DNA from 2 places in the Exiguobacterium sp. s56 genome. Region 2 is predicted to be linked to the other one. Evidence: a T-box and tRNA genes for the amino acid it is inferred to sense, from the RefSeq annotation. Region 2 holds a T-box; the other holds one or more tRNA genes.
What was found. The T-box of region 2 lies ahead of serS (serine--tRNA ligase). A T-box ahead of a tRNA ligase gene usually reads a tRNA of that ligase, here a tRNA-Ser.
Positions count from the first base shown of each region.

Region 1 (4,666 bases), on a different contig from region 2:
GGTCCGTTTAGTCGTCTCAGGAATCGCTAACCGTATGGGATATACGTACGACGAGATCGAGGATATTAAAATCGCGGTCTCGGAAGCCTGTGGCAATGCTGTTCAACATGCCTATGAAGATCAAGAAGGTGAAGTGAAGCTTACGTGTGGCGTTCATCAAGATCGTCTCGAAATGACGATCGAGGACTCGGGCAAAACATTTGCCGACGACGTGAAACGCCAAGCGGCGCCAGTCGAAGAGACGGCTGAAATCGAATCGCTTCACGAAGGAGGACTCGGTCTTTTCCTCATTGAAGCCTTAATGGATGACGTCTCGATCAACAAGGACAATGGTGTCAAGGTGACGATGACGAAACTCCTTAACAGGGACGAGGTGGATCAGAGTGCCAGCAAAATCTCAACAACGCCATCACAGTGATGATGAAGTATTAGAGTGGATCGAGCGTTATCAACAGGACGATCAAAACGAAGAAGTCCAAATGCTCCTCATCAACCGATACTCGGACCTCGTTGAGGCGCTTGCACGAAAGTTTTCGCGAGGCCGGGCCATTCATGACGACCTCGTTCAAGTCGGCATGATCGGACTTCTCGCTGCCCTTCGTCGTTTCGACCCTGAGTTTGGACGCAGTTTCGAGTCGTTTGCCGTTCCGACGATTATCGGTGAAATCAAGCGTTTCATCCGTGACAAGACGTGGAGCGTCCACGTTCCGCGCCGGATTAAAGAGCTTGGGCCGAAAATTAAGAAGACGGTCGAAGAATTGACTACCGAACTGCAACGTTCACCGCGCATCGATGAGATTGCTGATCACCTCGGTGTTTCAGATGAAGAGATTCTCGAAACGCTCGAGATGGGTAAGAGCTACCAAGCCCTTTCCGTCGACAGCTCAATCGAAGCGGACAACGAAGGTTCGACCGTCACGCTCCTCGACCTCGTCGGGAGTCAAGAACGTGGTTACGAATCGGTTGACCAGCGCCTCATCCTTGAAAAAGCGTTCAGCGTGTTGAATGAACGGGAACAGGCGATTCTGGAATGTGCTTATTATAAAAACATGAGCCAAAAAGAGACGGGTGAGCTCCTTGGGATTTCACAGATGCACGTATCGCGCTTACAGCGTCGTGCGCTCGAAAAATTACGCGAGGCCATCAAAGTCCCGCTCAATGAAGTATTCTCAAACGATGACTAAACGGTCATCGTTTTTTGTCGTCCACGCGTGAGTTTGCTACACTTCAAGAGAGAAGAGAAAAGGAAGTGATTCGATTGATTACGAAAATCGCAAAAGATTTGAAGTTGAAGACGAGTCAAGTCGAGACGGTGCAACAACTCGCCGCGGACGGAGCGACGATTCCGTTCATGGCCCGGTACCGTAAAGAAATGACCGGTAATCTCGATGAAGTGGAAATCAAAGCCATTCTCGATGCCTTACAATATGAAGAGAGTTTGCACAAACGTAAGACGGACGTCCTCACCAAACTCGAGGAACTCGAGAAGGCGACACCAGAGTTGACCCGTGCGCTTGAAGCTGCGACGAGCCTGCAACAAGTCGATGACATCTACCTTCCTTATCGTCCGAAGCGACGGACGAAAGCCGAGCAAGGACGGGAGAAAGGGCTCCAACCGCTCGCTGACTGGTATCGTCAACCAACGCCATATTCGGTGACCGAAGCACAGTCGTTAGCGGGGGACCTCTCGCTTGAAGAAGCACTTCCGTTCGTCCAATCGATTATCGGGGAGGAGTGGGGCGAAGTGGCGACGCTTCGACAATCACTCCGTACACGAGTCCGGAAAGAGGCGCTTCTTCGTTCACAGAAGAAAAAACAGGCGGAAGATGAGAAAGAAGTGTTCGCCCAGTATTATGAATATGAAGAGAAAATCGCAGGAATCGTCCCACACCGAATCCTCGCCTTGAACCGTGGAGAGCGCACTGATGTGTTGCAAGTGAAGGTCGTCTTCGATGAGACGGGTTTCATGCGACAAGCGCTCGGTAAGTTTGACCGCTTGCCGACGGAGAAACGCGAACTCGTTACGCTCGCCGTGAAGGATGCCTTCAAGAAGTCGGTGTTCCCGGCCATCGAACGCGAAGTCCGGAGTGAGTTGACCGAGACGGCTGAAGAACAGGCAATCGATGTGTTCTCAAAAAACTTGAAACAGCTCTACATGCAACCACCGCTTCGTGAGGTCGTCGTCCTAGGGATTGACCCAGCCTATCGCACGGGTTGTAAATGGGCTGTCGTCAATGAAATTGGAAAAGTCGAAGAGGTCGGTGTCTTCTATCCGACGGCACCGAAACATGATGTCGCCGGTTCAGAGAAAGTGTTGACGTCGCTTGTGAAGCGTTATCCAATCTCGGTCATCGTCATTGGGAATGGGACCGCCTCCCGTGAGACGGAGCAGTTCGTATCGACCTGGCTGAAGAAGGCGGAACGCGAGATAGCCTATGCCATCGTCAACGAAGCGGGAGCGAGTGTCTATTCGGCTTCAGAGATTGCCCGGTCTGAATTCCCGGAATTAAAAGTAGAAGAACGTTCGGCTGTCTCAATCGCTCGACGCATTCAAGATGCGATGGCGGAACTCGTCAAAGTCGACCCGCAGTCTGTCGGCGTCGGACAGTATCAGCATGATGTGAGCCAGAACAAGTTGAAAGCTTCACTCGAGTTCGTCGTCGAGAGTGTCGTCAACATGGTCGGTGTCGATGTGAACCGGGCTTCGGAGTCTCTGCTCACATATGTATCTGGGTTGAATAAGACGACGGCTAAAAATATTGTCGCGTATCGGGATGAGTTCGGCCGCTTTGATACACGCAAAGAAATCAAGAAAGTGCCGCGTCTTGGAGCGAAGGCGTATGAACAAGCAGCCGGCTTTTTACGAATTACGAACGGGAGCGACGTACTCGACCAGACGGAGATTCATCCAGAGAGCTATAAACTGACACTCTCTCTATTGAAGGAACTCGGTGTTTCGAAACAAGCTGTTGGGACGGCCGAACTGCGTGATCGATTGAAAACGGTCGATGCGAAAGCGTTGAGTGAGAAACTGGATGCCGGATTGCCGACAGTCGAAGATATCTTGAAATCGCTCGCGAAGCCGGGACGAGACCCGCGCGAAGACATTCAGAAACCATTGCTTCGGACGGACGTAATGAACTTAGAGGACCTCCAAGTGGGGATGGAGTTCCAAGGGACGGTACGCAACGTCATCGACTTTGGGGCGTTCGTGGACATCGGGGTGAAGCAAGATGGACTCGTCCATATTTCGAAATTGTCGAATCGCTACGTCAAGCATCCACTTGATGTCGTTGCGGTCGGTGATATCGTCACCGTATGGATTGAACAAGTGGACGCCAATCGGGGACGGATCAGTCTCACGATGTTGGAGCCGAAACGTTAAATAAGAAGGAACTAGCACCGAGTAAAATGTTTTTCATTTTGCTCGGTTTTTTTATGAAAAAGTGTTGACGGTCATTTCTGCCCGTGCTATCTTATAGAAGTCGCCGAGAGACGACATGGAATATTAAAGCTTTTCTAAAAAAGTGATTGACAGGTTTCTGGTTTGCGGTTACAATTTAAATCGTTACTTCGATAAATTCAAGCAACGTTCCGCAATAGCTCAGTGGTAGAGCAACCGGCTGTTAACCGGTAGGTCGTAGGTTCAAATCCTACTTGCGGAGCCATTTTATTTTGGAGACGTACCCAAGAGGCTATAAGGGGCTCCCCTGCTAAGGGAGTAGGCTGGGAAACCGGTGCGAGGGTTCGAATCCCTCCGTCTCCGCCACATATTTTTTAGAAAACACATACATCTGGCCCGTTGGTCAAGCGGTTAAGACACCGCCCTTTCACGGCGGTAACACGGGTTCGAATCCCGTACGGGTCACCATCATACGGAGGATTAGCTCAGCTGGGAGAGCACCTGCCTTACAAGCAGGGGGTCGGCGGTTCGATCCCGTCATCCTCCACCATTTCAAATTTAAGCACGTATAACGGTCTTGTGGTGTAGGGGTTAACATGCCTGCCTGTCACGCAGGAGATCGCGGGTTCAAATCCCGTCAAGACCGCCATTTACGTTGGGCCGTAGCCAAGTGGTAAGGCATCGGATTTTGATTCCGACATGCGAAGGTTCGATCCCTTCCGGCCCAGCTTATAATTTGAGTCATTAGCTCAGTTGGTAGAGCATCTGACTTTTAATCAGAGGGTCGCAGGTTCGAGCCCTGCATGACTCACCATTTTTTATCCCTCGTAACACCTTAATACGCTGCGGTCGTGGCGGAATCGGTAGACGCGCTAGGTTGAGGGCCTAGTGGTGGTTAACACCGTGGAGGTTCAAGTCCTCTCGACCGCACCAATATGCACCCTTAGCTCAGCTGGATAGAGCGTTAGACTACGAATCTAAAGGCCGGGAGTTCGAATCTCTCAGGGTGCACCATTTTTATTATGGGCCTATAGCTCAGCCGGTTAGAGCGCACGCCTGATAAGCGTGAGGTCGGTGGTTCGAGTCCACTTAGGCCCACCATTTAAACTGACGAACTTTGAAAACTGAACGATGAGGCAAAAAAAGTTTTACCATTTTTGAATGAAGCGCAAGCTTCGTCATTTTCAAGAGCTATATCAAATTCTTTGGAGAGTTTGATCCTGGCTCAGGACGAACGCTGGCGGCGTGCCTAATACATGCAAG
Region 1 is NZ_JACSLR010000011.1:13-4,678, reverse strand. It holds gene rsbW (anti-sigma B factor RsbW) at 1-418, shown strand, start outside; gene sigB (RNA polymerase sigma factor SigB) at 384-1,184, shown strand; gene KNP71_RS10825 (Tex family protein) at 1,259-3,385, shown strand; tRNA gene KNP71_RS10820 (tRNA-Asn) at 3,594-3,668, shown strand; tRNA gene KNP71_RS10815 (tRNA-Ser) at 3,678-3,769, shown strand; tRNA gene KNP71_RS10810 (tRNA-Glu) at 3,797-3,871, shown strand; tRNA gene KNP71_RS10805 (tRNA-Val) at 3,878-3,953, shown strand; tRNA gene KNP71_RS10800 (tRNA-Asp) at 3,977-4,052, shown strand; tRNA gene KNP71_RS10795 (tRNA-Gln) at 4,060-4,131, shown strand; tRNA gene KNP71_RS10790 (tRNA-Lys) at 4,142-4,217, shown strand; tRNA gene KNP71_RS10785 (tRNA-Leu) at 4,249-4,336, shown strand; tRNA gene KNP71_RS10780 (tRNA-Arg) at 4,341-4,417, shown strand; tRNA gene KNP71_RS10775 (tRNA-Ile) at 4,428-4,504, shown strand; partial or broken rRNA gene KNP71_RS10770 (16S ribosomal RNA) at 4,606-4,666, shown strand, end outside.
Region 1: it encodes a tRNA-Ser, which carries the amino acid that the T-box ahead of serS (serine--tRNA ligase) is inferred to sense. The anticodon was not compared.

Region 2 (10,495 bases):
CGTTAAGCGTGTGGACGAATTCCGGTTTTGCGTTCGCTTCGCGACGGAAACGGATTCCGGCCCGGCGTGCTTGGAAGTCTTCAAAGTTCGAACAAGATGAGATTTCACGATACATCCCTTGCGCCGGCATCCACACTTCGATGTCATATTTCTTCGCAGCCGTGAAGCCGAGATCGGCCGTACACATGCTGAGCACTTGATATGGAAGACCGAGACGCTTAAGCACTTCTTCAGCGTGGCCCGTCAAGAGCTCGAGTTGTTCATAAGACTCTTCAGGTTTCACGAACCGGACGAGCTCGACTTTGTTGAACTGATGCTGACGAATGAGCCCACGTGTGTCGCGTCCGGCTGATCCCGCTTCTGAACGGAAACAAGCGCTATACGCCGTATACGTGATTGGAAGTTGGTCTTCCGTGATGATCTCGTCACGGTGCATGTTCGTCACCGGAACTTCTGCCGTCGGTACGAGGAAATAGTTCGTATCCGCCACTTTGAATGCGTCTTCCTCAAATTTAGGAAGTTGTCCCGTCCCGGTCATCGCGTCGCGGTTGACCATATAAGGAGGGAGCACCTCAGAATAGCCATGTTCATCGGCATGCATATCCATCATGAAGTTGATGAGGGCACGTTCGAGACGGGCGCCGAGACCTTTATAAAAGACAAACCGGCTACCTGTCACTTTACCCGCTCGTTCCACATCGACGATTTTCAAATCTTCCATGACGTCCCAATGCTGTTTGAGTTCGAATTCGAACGTCGGTTTTGTTCCGACTTCGCGAATCGTGACGTTATCATCTTCCGTTTCTCCAATCGGCGTTGATTCGTGCGGGATGTTCGGGATGCTGAGGAGAATCAAGTTCAATTCGGCCTCGACTTCACGCAACTCTTCATCGAGCAATTTGATTTCGTCCCCGAGGCGACGTGTCTCGAGAATCGGTGCATCCGCATCTTGTTTGTTGCGTTTTAATTCCGCAATTTGCTTCGTCGCTTCATTTCGTTTCGCTTTCTTCACTTCAACCTCATTGATCAAGTTGCGGCGTTTCTCTTCCAACTCCGGGAAACGGTCAAGCGCACTCAAATCCTCGCCGCGATGAGCTAGCTTCGTTTTAATCTCTTCAAAATCTGAACGTAATCGTTTAATGTCTAACATTCGTTATTCCTCCTTTTTTCACATAAAAAGGTGGCACGCCCCTTTCCCGTAGGAAAGGGACGAACCACCTTGGATCCGCGTTGCCACCCTCGTTGCCCGAAATCGGGCCACTCGATGCACGTAACGTGTGCGTAACGTGACTTGTTTCCAAGCCAATGCTCCGAGGCCGATTCGGTTACATCATCCCACTAGTTTGCACCAACCACTAGCTCTCTGTCAGTAAATGACCGTAACGTACTTTTCCCCATCATTGCATCTGTCATTGAATTAGTTTTACTTTACAACATCTCAACTCTATCGACAAGACTCAGTTTTCCGAGCACGAGTCGAATCTCATCTAAAAAGTCGGAGAAGGCACGCGTCATACGTGTCAAAAACGATGCCATCTCGATCGGTTCGGCCGCGACGAGCGTTCCTTTAGGTGGAAGTTCACCATCTAGATACCGGACGCTTCCGGAAGGCTCGATGGTGACGGTCCCTACCTGTTGATCGGCCGCAATTGGGGCTTTCGTATCCGGAAGATCGTAAGTCGGTTCAGGTACATCCTGTCCTTTTTCGACGAGTACTTCAAAGGCTGACGTCGTGCGCACTTTTGCTGACTCGACTGTACCTTCAGCGACATGGAGCGTCGCCGGGACGATTTCACCAGTCCGTAAAATCGGGGTCAAGACAAAATCGCCATAGGCGTAGTCGTGAAGCGCCTTTGTAGCAGTATAGCGCCCTTGATCGGTCTTCGCTCCGAGAACGACCGATAGCACGGTACGTCCATCTCGCGTCGACACGCCGATGAAGCAGTAACCGGCATCGTCAGTCGTGCCCGTTTTAAAGCCAAGCATACCCGGATAGGCTAAATCACGACCAGCGAGCATCCGGTTCGTCGCTTCAAATCGGACTCCGTCGATATCAACATACGCTTGTTTCGTCACATCGAGCACTTCCGGGAACTTCGTCAAATACGCCAAAGCTAGCATCATCAAATCATTGGCCGATGTCAAATTCTCCCCTGGACGTCCCGCTGACACAGAGTCAAGTCCCGATGCATTGGCGAACGTCGTTTGGGTCATACCAAGTTCGGTCGCCCGTTCGTTCATTTTCTTTACGAATACCCCTTCCGAACCAGAGACGGCCTCGGCCAATGTGACCGCTGCCTCGTTCGCAGAACGAATCAACGCCACGTCGTATAGCTCTTTCACCGTGTACGGTTTATTGACGAGCGGAATCCGAGCCAATCCTGGTTTTCGGGTCAGCGCCAACGCCTTGTCGCTCGGGGTCACTTCTTGGCTCCAACTGAGGTCACCCGCTTTGATGGCTTCTCGGACGAGAAAAGCGGTCATCAGCTTAGTGATTGATGCCGGAGGAAGCATCGCGTCCTCTTCTTGTGAGAACAGGATTTGTCCCGTCGTCATGTCCACGAGCATCGCGCCGGTCGCATCAACTTTAGGTGCCGCCGATGCATCCGTCGGCACGATCATATTTAAAAGGATTGCCCAAACGAGCATCCATCCGATCCATCTTTGTCTCACGGTCTTGCCCCTTTCTATACGTATCTCGTTACAGTGTAGCAAAAAAACACATGAAAAAGGCTCCCTATTTGCTAGAGAGCCTTTCAATCAGGCGAGTTGTCGCTTCGTCGCTTCAACCATGTCCAAGAAATAGCGGTGCATCGACAAGTCGTCCGTCAATTCCGGGTGGAACGAGCAGGCCATATACTTGTCATACCGAACCGCGACAATCGCTTCTTCGACCTCGGCGAGCACCTCGACGCTCGCTTCGACCGATGCGACTTGCGGCGCTCGAATGAACACTGCTTCGACAGCTTCATCGATTCCATTGACAGTCAAATCGACTTCAAAGCTATCAACTTGTCGTCCGAACGCATTTCGTTTGACCGTCATCGGGATTTTACGCAAGTGCGCATCATATCCTTCAACTTCGGTCGCGAGCAAAATCAAACCAGCGCACGTTCCAAACATCGGCAACTCCGCATTCTCACGTAACGGCTCGAGCAACTCGTACCGATCGAGTAAGCGACGCATCGCTGTGCTCTCCCCACCCGGCAAGACGAGTCCATCGATTCGATTTAAGTCATAGACCGAGCGGACGACAAGCGTATTCGCACCAAGTGCTTCGAGCATATGGACGTGTTCGCGAATCGCACCTTGCATTCCGAGTACACCAATCGTGGTCATCTTACCAACCTCGCGGTGCCATGAGTTCTTCTTGTTTGAGCGTGCGGACGTCGAGCCCTTTCATCGCTTCGCCGAGTCCTTTCGACAAGTGTGCGATGCGCTCATAGTCATCATGGTATGTCGTCGCTTCAACGATGGCACGGGCAAATTTCTCAGGGTTCTCCGCTTTAAAGATTCCTGATCCGACAAAGACGCCGTCCGCTCCGAGGTGCATCATGAGTGCCGCATCAGCTGGTGTCGCAATTCCGCCTGCTGCGAAGTTGACGACCGGGAGGCGACCTGCTTCACGGATTTGCATGAGTACTTCAAACGGGGCACCCAGGTCACGCGCTTCCGTCATCACTTCATCGATGCTCATCGAGAGCAAGCGTTTCACTTGGGCTTGAACGGTACGCATGTGACGAACCGCTTCGACGATGTTGCCGGTTCCCGGCTCACCTTTCGTCCGGATCATCGCTGCACCTTCCCCGATGCGGCGTGATGCTTCACCAAGGTCGCGCGCGCCACAGACGAACGGTGCTTTGTAGTCACGTTTGTAGAGATGGAATTCTTCGTCAGCAGGTGTCAATACTTCACTCTCGTCAATGAAATCAACCCCCATTGATTCAAGGACACGTGCTTCAGCGATGTGACCGATCCGGCACTTCGCCATGACCGGTACCGATACCGCACCCATGACGTCTTCGATGATTGTCGGGTCGGCCATACGAGCAACACCGCCCATTTTGCGAATATCCGAAGGTACGCGCTCGAGTGCCATGACGGCAACTGCACCTGCCGCTTCAGCAATTTTGGCTTGCTCCGCGTTGATGACGTCCATAATGACGCCACCTTTTTGCATCTCGGCCATACCACGTTTTACTTTGTCTGTCCCTACTTGTCTCTTTTCCAAATGGATCCCCTCCAATAAGCTAGTCTACTTGCAAGTATAAATTGATTTGACTATATTGAAAGTGCCAGTTTTATATTTTTTAAAGTGGTCAGTTCGAACAAAGGACTTCATTTCTCGATTCTCGAATGTTTTAAAGATTAAAGGAGATGATGGAATGGATCAATGGAACAGTCGTGACGACGCGCAGGAGCGCAGCTTTTTCGGAAAAACGGGAATGGTCTCGCTCCTCCTCGTCATCGGATTCGTGCTCTATTTTTTCTTTGGCTGACCACAGAAAGGACACATCATGGATATGCTCACGTTCTCGCTCGAGGCTGACTCGAGCGTCCCATTATATGAACAACTCTATTTGCACATTCGACAAGCCATCGTTGATGACACCCTCACCACCGGGACGAAACTTCCGTCCAAACGAAAGCTAGGGGAGTTTTTAGACGTCTCGCAAACGACCGTTGAACTGGCCTACGCTCAGCTGCTCGCGGAAGGATACATCGAGTCGTTGCCACGCAAAGGCTTCTACGTGTTACCGCAAGAAGAACTGTACGTCCGGCGCGGCAGTAGCGTCATCGAACCGCTCCCGGTGAAAAAAACATATGAGTTCGACTTGTATCCGAGTCAAATCGACACGACCGCTTTCCCATTCGAACGTTGGCGCCGGCACTTAAAACAAGTCGTCTCGGAAGAACATCACGATTTGCTGTCACTTGGCTCTGTACAAGGCGATTTCGTCCTTCGTCAAGAGATTGCGACCTATCTCTACCATTCGCGCGGTGTGCATTGTTCTCCCGAACAAATCGTTGTCGGATCGGGAACCGAGCAGCTGTTGCCCCAATTGTTAGAACTGTTGCCGGATACTACGACGTTCGGCATTGAGGATCCGGGGTATCCGCTCACCCGCCAACTGTTCGCCCATCAACGGCGGACGTTCATCCCGATTCCTGTCGATGAGAGCGGCGTCCGTGTCGACCTGGTGGAGCAAGCATCCATTGATGCCCTCTATGTCACACCGGCCCATCAATTTCCGACCGGGACCATTCTATCTGTCAGTCGACGTCAACGCTTGCTCAACTGGGCATCGGAGCGACAGACGTATGTGATTGAAGATGATTACGATAGTGAATTCCGTTATAGCGGCAAACCGATTCCCTCTTTGCAAAGCATGGATCAAAACGAGCGAGTCGTCTATTTGAGCACATTCTCTAAATCATTGATGCCTTCATTGCGAATCGGTTATATGGTACTCCCCCCTCCGCTGTTAAATCGCTATCGAGAACGTTATCGTCACTTCACGTGTAGTGTCCCCCGTTTCGAACAACATACGTTGGCCGAATTTATGGCGACCGGTGATTTTGAGAAACACTTGAACCGGATGCGGAAGACGTACCGCCGGAAACTTGAAATCATTATCGCCGCCTTCAAACCGTACGAACCGACTGTCTCCGTCACGGGGGCGAGCGCCGGCCTTCACGTCGTCCTGTCTGTTCATACCAGCGAGACGAGTGAAGAATTGAAACGATTGGCCGAGGCTTCGAATATCCGCATCAACGCGATGACAGACTATCGTATCGAACCAAGCGACGCGATTCCTCAGTTTTTATTTGGATTTGCCGCCTTATCCGAAGAAACGTTACCAGCTGCCGTTAGTGCGCTCATGTCGTGTTGGAACATTGAGAAAGGAAGAGATGGATGAAACGGTCACGCTACGTCGTCGGTGGGCTCCTTTTGTTAATTGGTACACTCCTGTTATCCGAATCGTGGTGGAAAGACCAACTCACGGCATGGAACAGTCAACAAGTGACCGCCGAAATTCAACCGAGACAGCCAGAAACCGGTGAATTTGAGTTTTCAAACGTCGAGCCGTTATCATGGGAACAACTTCTCACCGTGCGCAATCGATTTCATGATTTACCGACCGTCGGCCTCATTTCGATTCCAGAAATCGACCTCGAGCTCCCGATCTTATATGGGCTCGACAATGAGAACTTGGCTGTCGGGGCTGGAACGATGGACCCGGACCAACGAATGGGAACTGGAAATTATGCACTCGCGGGCCACTACACGCAAAGCTCGACCGCCTTGTTCGGTCCGCTTCACATCATCGACGTCGGCATGTCCATCTACTTGACCGACATGACACATACGTTCGAATACGAGGTCATTTCGCTTGAGACCGTTCCCCCGACACGGGTCGACGTGCTTGACCCGACAACAGAACCGACGATTACACTCGTCACATGCACGTTCGATGCGACCGAACGTTTGATTGTCAAAGGACACTTCGTGAACCAAACGCCTCTCTAATCGATAGGCGTTTTTATTATTTTTCAAAAAAAATATTGTGAGCGCTTACATATTCAGCTAAACTATTCCTGAAACCGTTTGCACAATTTTGACAATTCGTTGCCCTGTAGACGACACATTCCATGAAAGAGGTGCTTTATGAAGAAGAAAACGGCACGACAGACGACCACGTTACTTTTATCATCCGTTCTCCTCATCCAAGCCGGCGTTCCGATGAACGCATTGGCCGAGCCTGCGACAATCTCGATTGATGGCTTAAAAACGGATTGGGCGAACACGCCAGCGCTCGCCACATCCCCACAGGCGGGTTGGCAAGGATTCGATTTAGGAGACGTCTATCTGCAGAACGATGCGCGTAACCTTTACTTTTATGTGGATGCGAACAACGTCCCGAACTGGGGCGACAATGGTCAGTACATAAATATCGCCCTCCAAATCAATGAACAAGATTCAGGCGTAGCGACAAACCCGCTCGGCCATCCGTTCAACTTCAGCCAAACTGATAAAAAACCACAGTATCATATTTTACTTCGCGTCGATGGCGACACGTCAGTAAAAGAAGCCGCTCTGTATGAAGCAGGAAAATCCACGCCGCTCGCAAACTTGAGCAACTTAAACGGCGCCTCGTTTGCCATTGATCGCACGAAAGGCTTTGAAGGCAAAATTCCATTGTCCCTGCTTGGTCTAAGCAATGATGATACCGTTCGGGTCCTCACGGTACTCAGCGGGAATAACGCTACCGAGCACGGTGCGTTCGACACGATTCCAAGCAATGCGGCCAATAAAGTCGCCGATAGTTGGAATGTTTCGGCGACTCCGTCGACACAATCGGTATATAGCCCAGCCTTCACGTTGAGCGGTGTCGAGACGGTCAGTCAACTCGAAGTGACAGCGGTCACGCCGGCCAATCAATCGGAACAAGTGGACATCAAATCCCCAATCACATGGACGTTCAATGAACCTGTGTCGTTAGATGCTTCGAACATCAGCTTGATGAATGGCGAGACAGCTGTACCGTTCACGGCTGAAGCGAGTGGATCAACAGTGACTGTCACACCGACCGAAGCACTAAGTTTGAATCAAACGTATACCGCGACCCTTCCCGCGGACGCCGTGAAAGGCAACCTGTCGAACACGACGTTACCGGCATTGACGACGTCATTTAAAACCATCACTGAAATCGCCGATCCGTGGAAAACACAACGCTACATCGAAATGTTGTACGTCCGGGCCGACAACGATTACACGGACTGGAATTTATGGACGTGGAGTACGGGTGCCAAAGACGGTCAAGTTGACCCGTATAAAATCACCGAAGATGGCGCCATCTTCCGAATCCCAGTCGGAAAAGATGCGACCAATGTAGGCTTTGTCATCCGCAAGGGCACGGATTGGGCCGTGAAAGATGGCTACGGGGAAGACCGCTATGTCAAATTGGGAAGCGACCGGGTGACGAAAGTCGTCGTCGAGAGCGGCAAAGGGACGTTCCATCAAGTACCGACGATTCAAGGACCCTTGTTTGAAGATGGTGCCGTCACGTTCTTCTACCGTGACAAAGCGTTGTATGAAGCGGGACAACTCGATGAAATCGACAGTGTCGCATTGAAAGTCAATGGCACGACGTACCCGATGACGTACGAAGCCAAAAATGAATGGTTCCGCCATACGGTCAAATTACCGGAAGGGAAACATGATTATACGTTCCTTGTCACAAAAGATGGCGTCACGACCGAAGTGAAGGATCCTTACTTCGAGGCTTCGAGCGTCGAGTATCGTCGTCCAAACGTTAAACTGGCGGCAAGCGTGGCACCGAAAGCCCTCAGTTCTCGAGAAAACGCGGTCGTCCAGGTGAAGCCGACGTTGCCGAAAGGCGTCAAGCTGCGTCAACTGTTCATCGATGCACGTCCTCTGGGTGGACCGGCTAAACTAGAAGTCGACCCGGCCCTCAACAAACAGACGATTGCAGTCAAAGATACCGTCAAACCGGGCAATAAATTCTTAACGATTACGGCGATTGACCAATACGGTAACGTCCATAAAACGAAAACATCGTTAACGGTCCGACCGGTCTCGATGAAGGACAAGCAAGAGTTCGATTGGGATGAGGCACGGATTTACTTCATGCTGACCGACCGATTCTACGATGGGGATAAAACGAACAATAACCCGAACGGTGAATACTATGACCAAGATCATCTTGAGTCGTATCACGGCGGCGACTTTGCCGGTGTGACGAAGAAACTCGACTACTTGGATAAACTAGGCATCAACACGATTTGGATTACACCGATTGTCGATAATATCGATTGGGATCTTCGCTATGGTAAAGATGGATCACAGTATGGCTATCATGGATACTGGGCGAAAAACTTCGAAAAACTCGATGAGCATCTCGGCGATATGAAAGCATTCCATCGTCTGATTGACGAAGCGAATGCTCGCGGTATTAAGATTATGGTCGACGTCGTCTTGAACCACCCTGGCTACGGGATGGAACCAGGAGCTGTAGACACGGGCGCCACAAACTTCCCAACCGATCAAGAGCGCAAAGCGTTCGACGGCATGATTCGTTCGAATCCGGTCGATGGCGATGACTTGAAGATGTCTCTTTCCGGATTACCGGACTTTAAGACCGAAGAGGCTGCCGTCCGTGAACAACTCGTCAAATGGCAGACGGATTGGATTAAACGCTCGAAAACGAAAAAAGGAAACACCATCGATTACTTCCGCGTCGACACGGTCAAACACGTCGACTCTACAACATGGAAGTCGTTCAAAAACGAATTGACGGCCCTCAAACCAGATTTCAAAATGATTGGCGAACATTATGGGGCAAGTGTGAACAACACGGGTGGTTACTTACAGAGTGGCCAGATGGACTCACTTCTCGACTTTGATTTCAAGTATCAAGCCGAACGGTTCATCAACGGAAATATTGATGACGTCGAGAGTGCGCTTCAATATCGCAACACGCAACTCTCGAATGAAGCGACACTCGGTCAATTCCTCAGCAGCCATGACGAGGACGGTTTCCTCGTATCACGTGCTGGAGGCGATGAAGGGAAGCATATGGTCGCCGCCTCGCTTCAAATGACGGCGAAAGGACAGCCTGTCATCTACTATGGTGAAGAGGTTGGACAGTCCGGAAAACATGCGTTGGATATGGATAAGGGCGAGTTCAATGAAAACCGTTATGACTTCGACTGGAAACGAGTCAAAGGAGAAGGTAAAGCGATGCATACGCATTACCAAAAGCTACTCAATATTCGTGCCGACTATTCAAAAGTATTTAGTAAAGGAACGCGTGCCGTCGTTGCTGGTGGTTCTGCCACTGGATACTCTGTCTTTGAACGGAAGCACGGCAAAGACTCTGTTCTCGTGGCCTTGAACACGACAGAAGCCAAACGAACGATCACGTTCCAGACAAAACTCAAGCATAAAACGACGCTCGTCGACCGCTATAGCGGACGTCATTACGTCGTCAAACGAGATGGGAAAGTGACCGTCAGCTTACCTGCACAGGACGATGGTGGTACTGTCATTCTCGTGGCCAAGTCAAAAAAATGATAGCGAAAAGCCGTTGCCTCTAATTTAGAGACAACGGCTTGTTGTTTAGCGTGAATAGTTTGGAGCTTCTTTAGTGATGTGGACATCGTGAGGGTGACTTTCTTGCAACCCAGCCCCAGTCATGCGGATAAACTGAGTGTCCTCACGTAGTGCACGGATATCGGCAGCCCCACAATAACCCATTCCAGAACGAAGGCCACCGATGAGTTGATAGACAGTATCGGCTAGTTCACCACGATAAGCGACGCGTCCTTCAATACCTTCTGGTACGAACTTTTTATCGGCCTCTTGGAAATAGCGATCTTGGCTGCCTCGTTTCATCGAAGCCTCAGAACCCATTCCACGGTACGTCTTGAACTGACGACCTTGATAGATTTCCATCTCTCCTGGGCTCTC
Region 2 is NZ_JACSLR010000026.1:2,574-13,068, forward strand. It holds gene serS (serine--tRNA ligase) at 1-1,150, opposite strand, end outside; T-box leader at 1,203-1,410, opposite strand; gene KNP71_RS15330 (D-alanyl-D-alanine carboxypeptidase family protein) at 1,429-2,673, opposite strand; gene pdxT (pyridoxal 5'-phosphate synthase glutaminase subunit PdxT) at 2,761-3,339, opposite strand; gene pdxS (pyridoxal 5'-phosphate synthase lyase subunit PdxS) at 3,341-4,231, opposite strand; gene pdxR (MocR-like pyridoxine biosynthesis transcription factor PdxR) at 4,518-5,921, shown strand; gene KNP71_RS15350 (class A sortase) at 5,918-6,532, shown strand; gene KNP71_RS15355 (alpha-amylase family glycosyl hydrolase) at 6,671-10,099, shown strand; gene guaB (IMP dehydrogenase) at 10,145-10,495, opposite strand, start outside.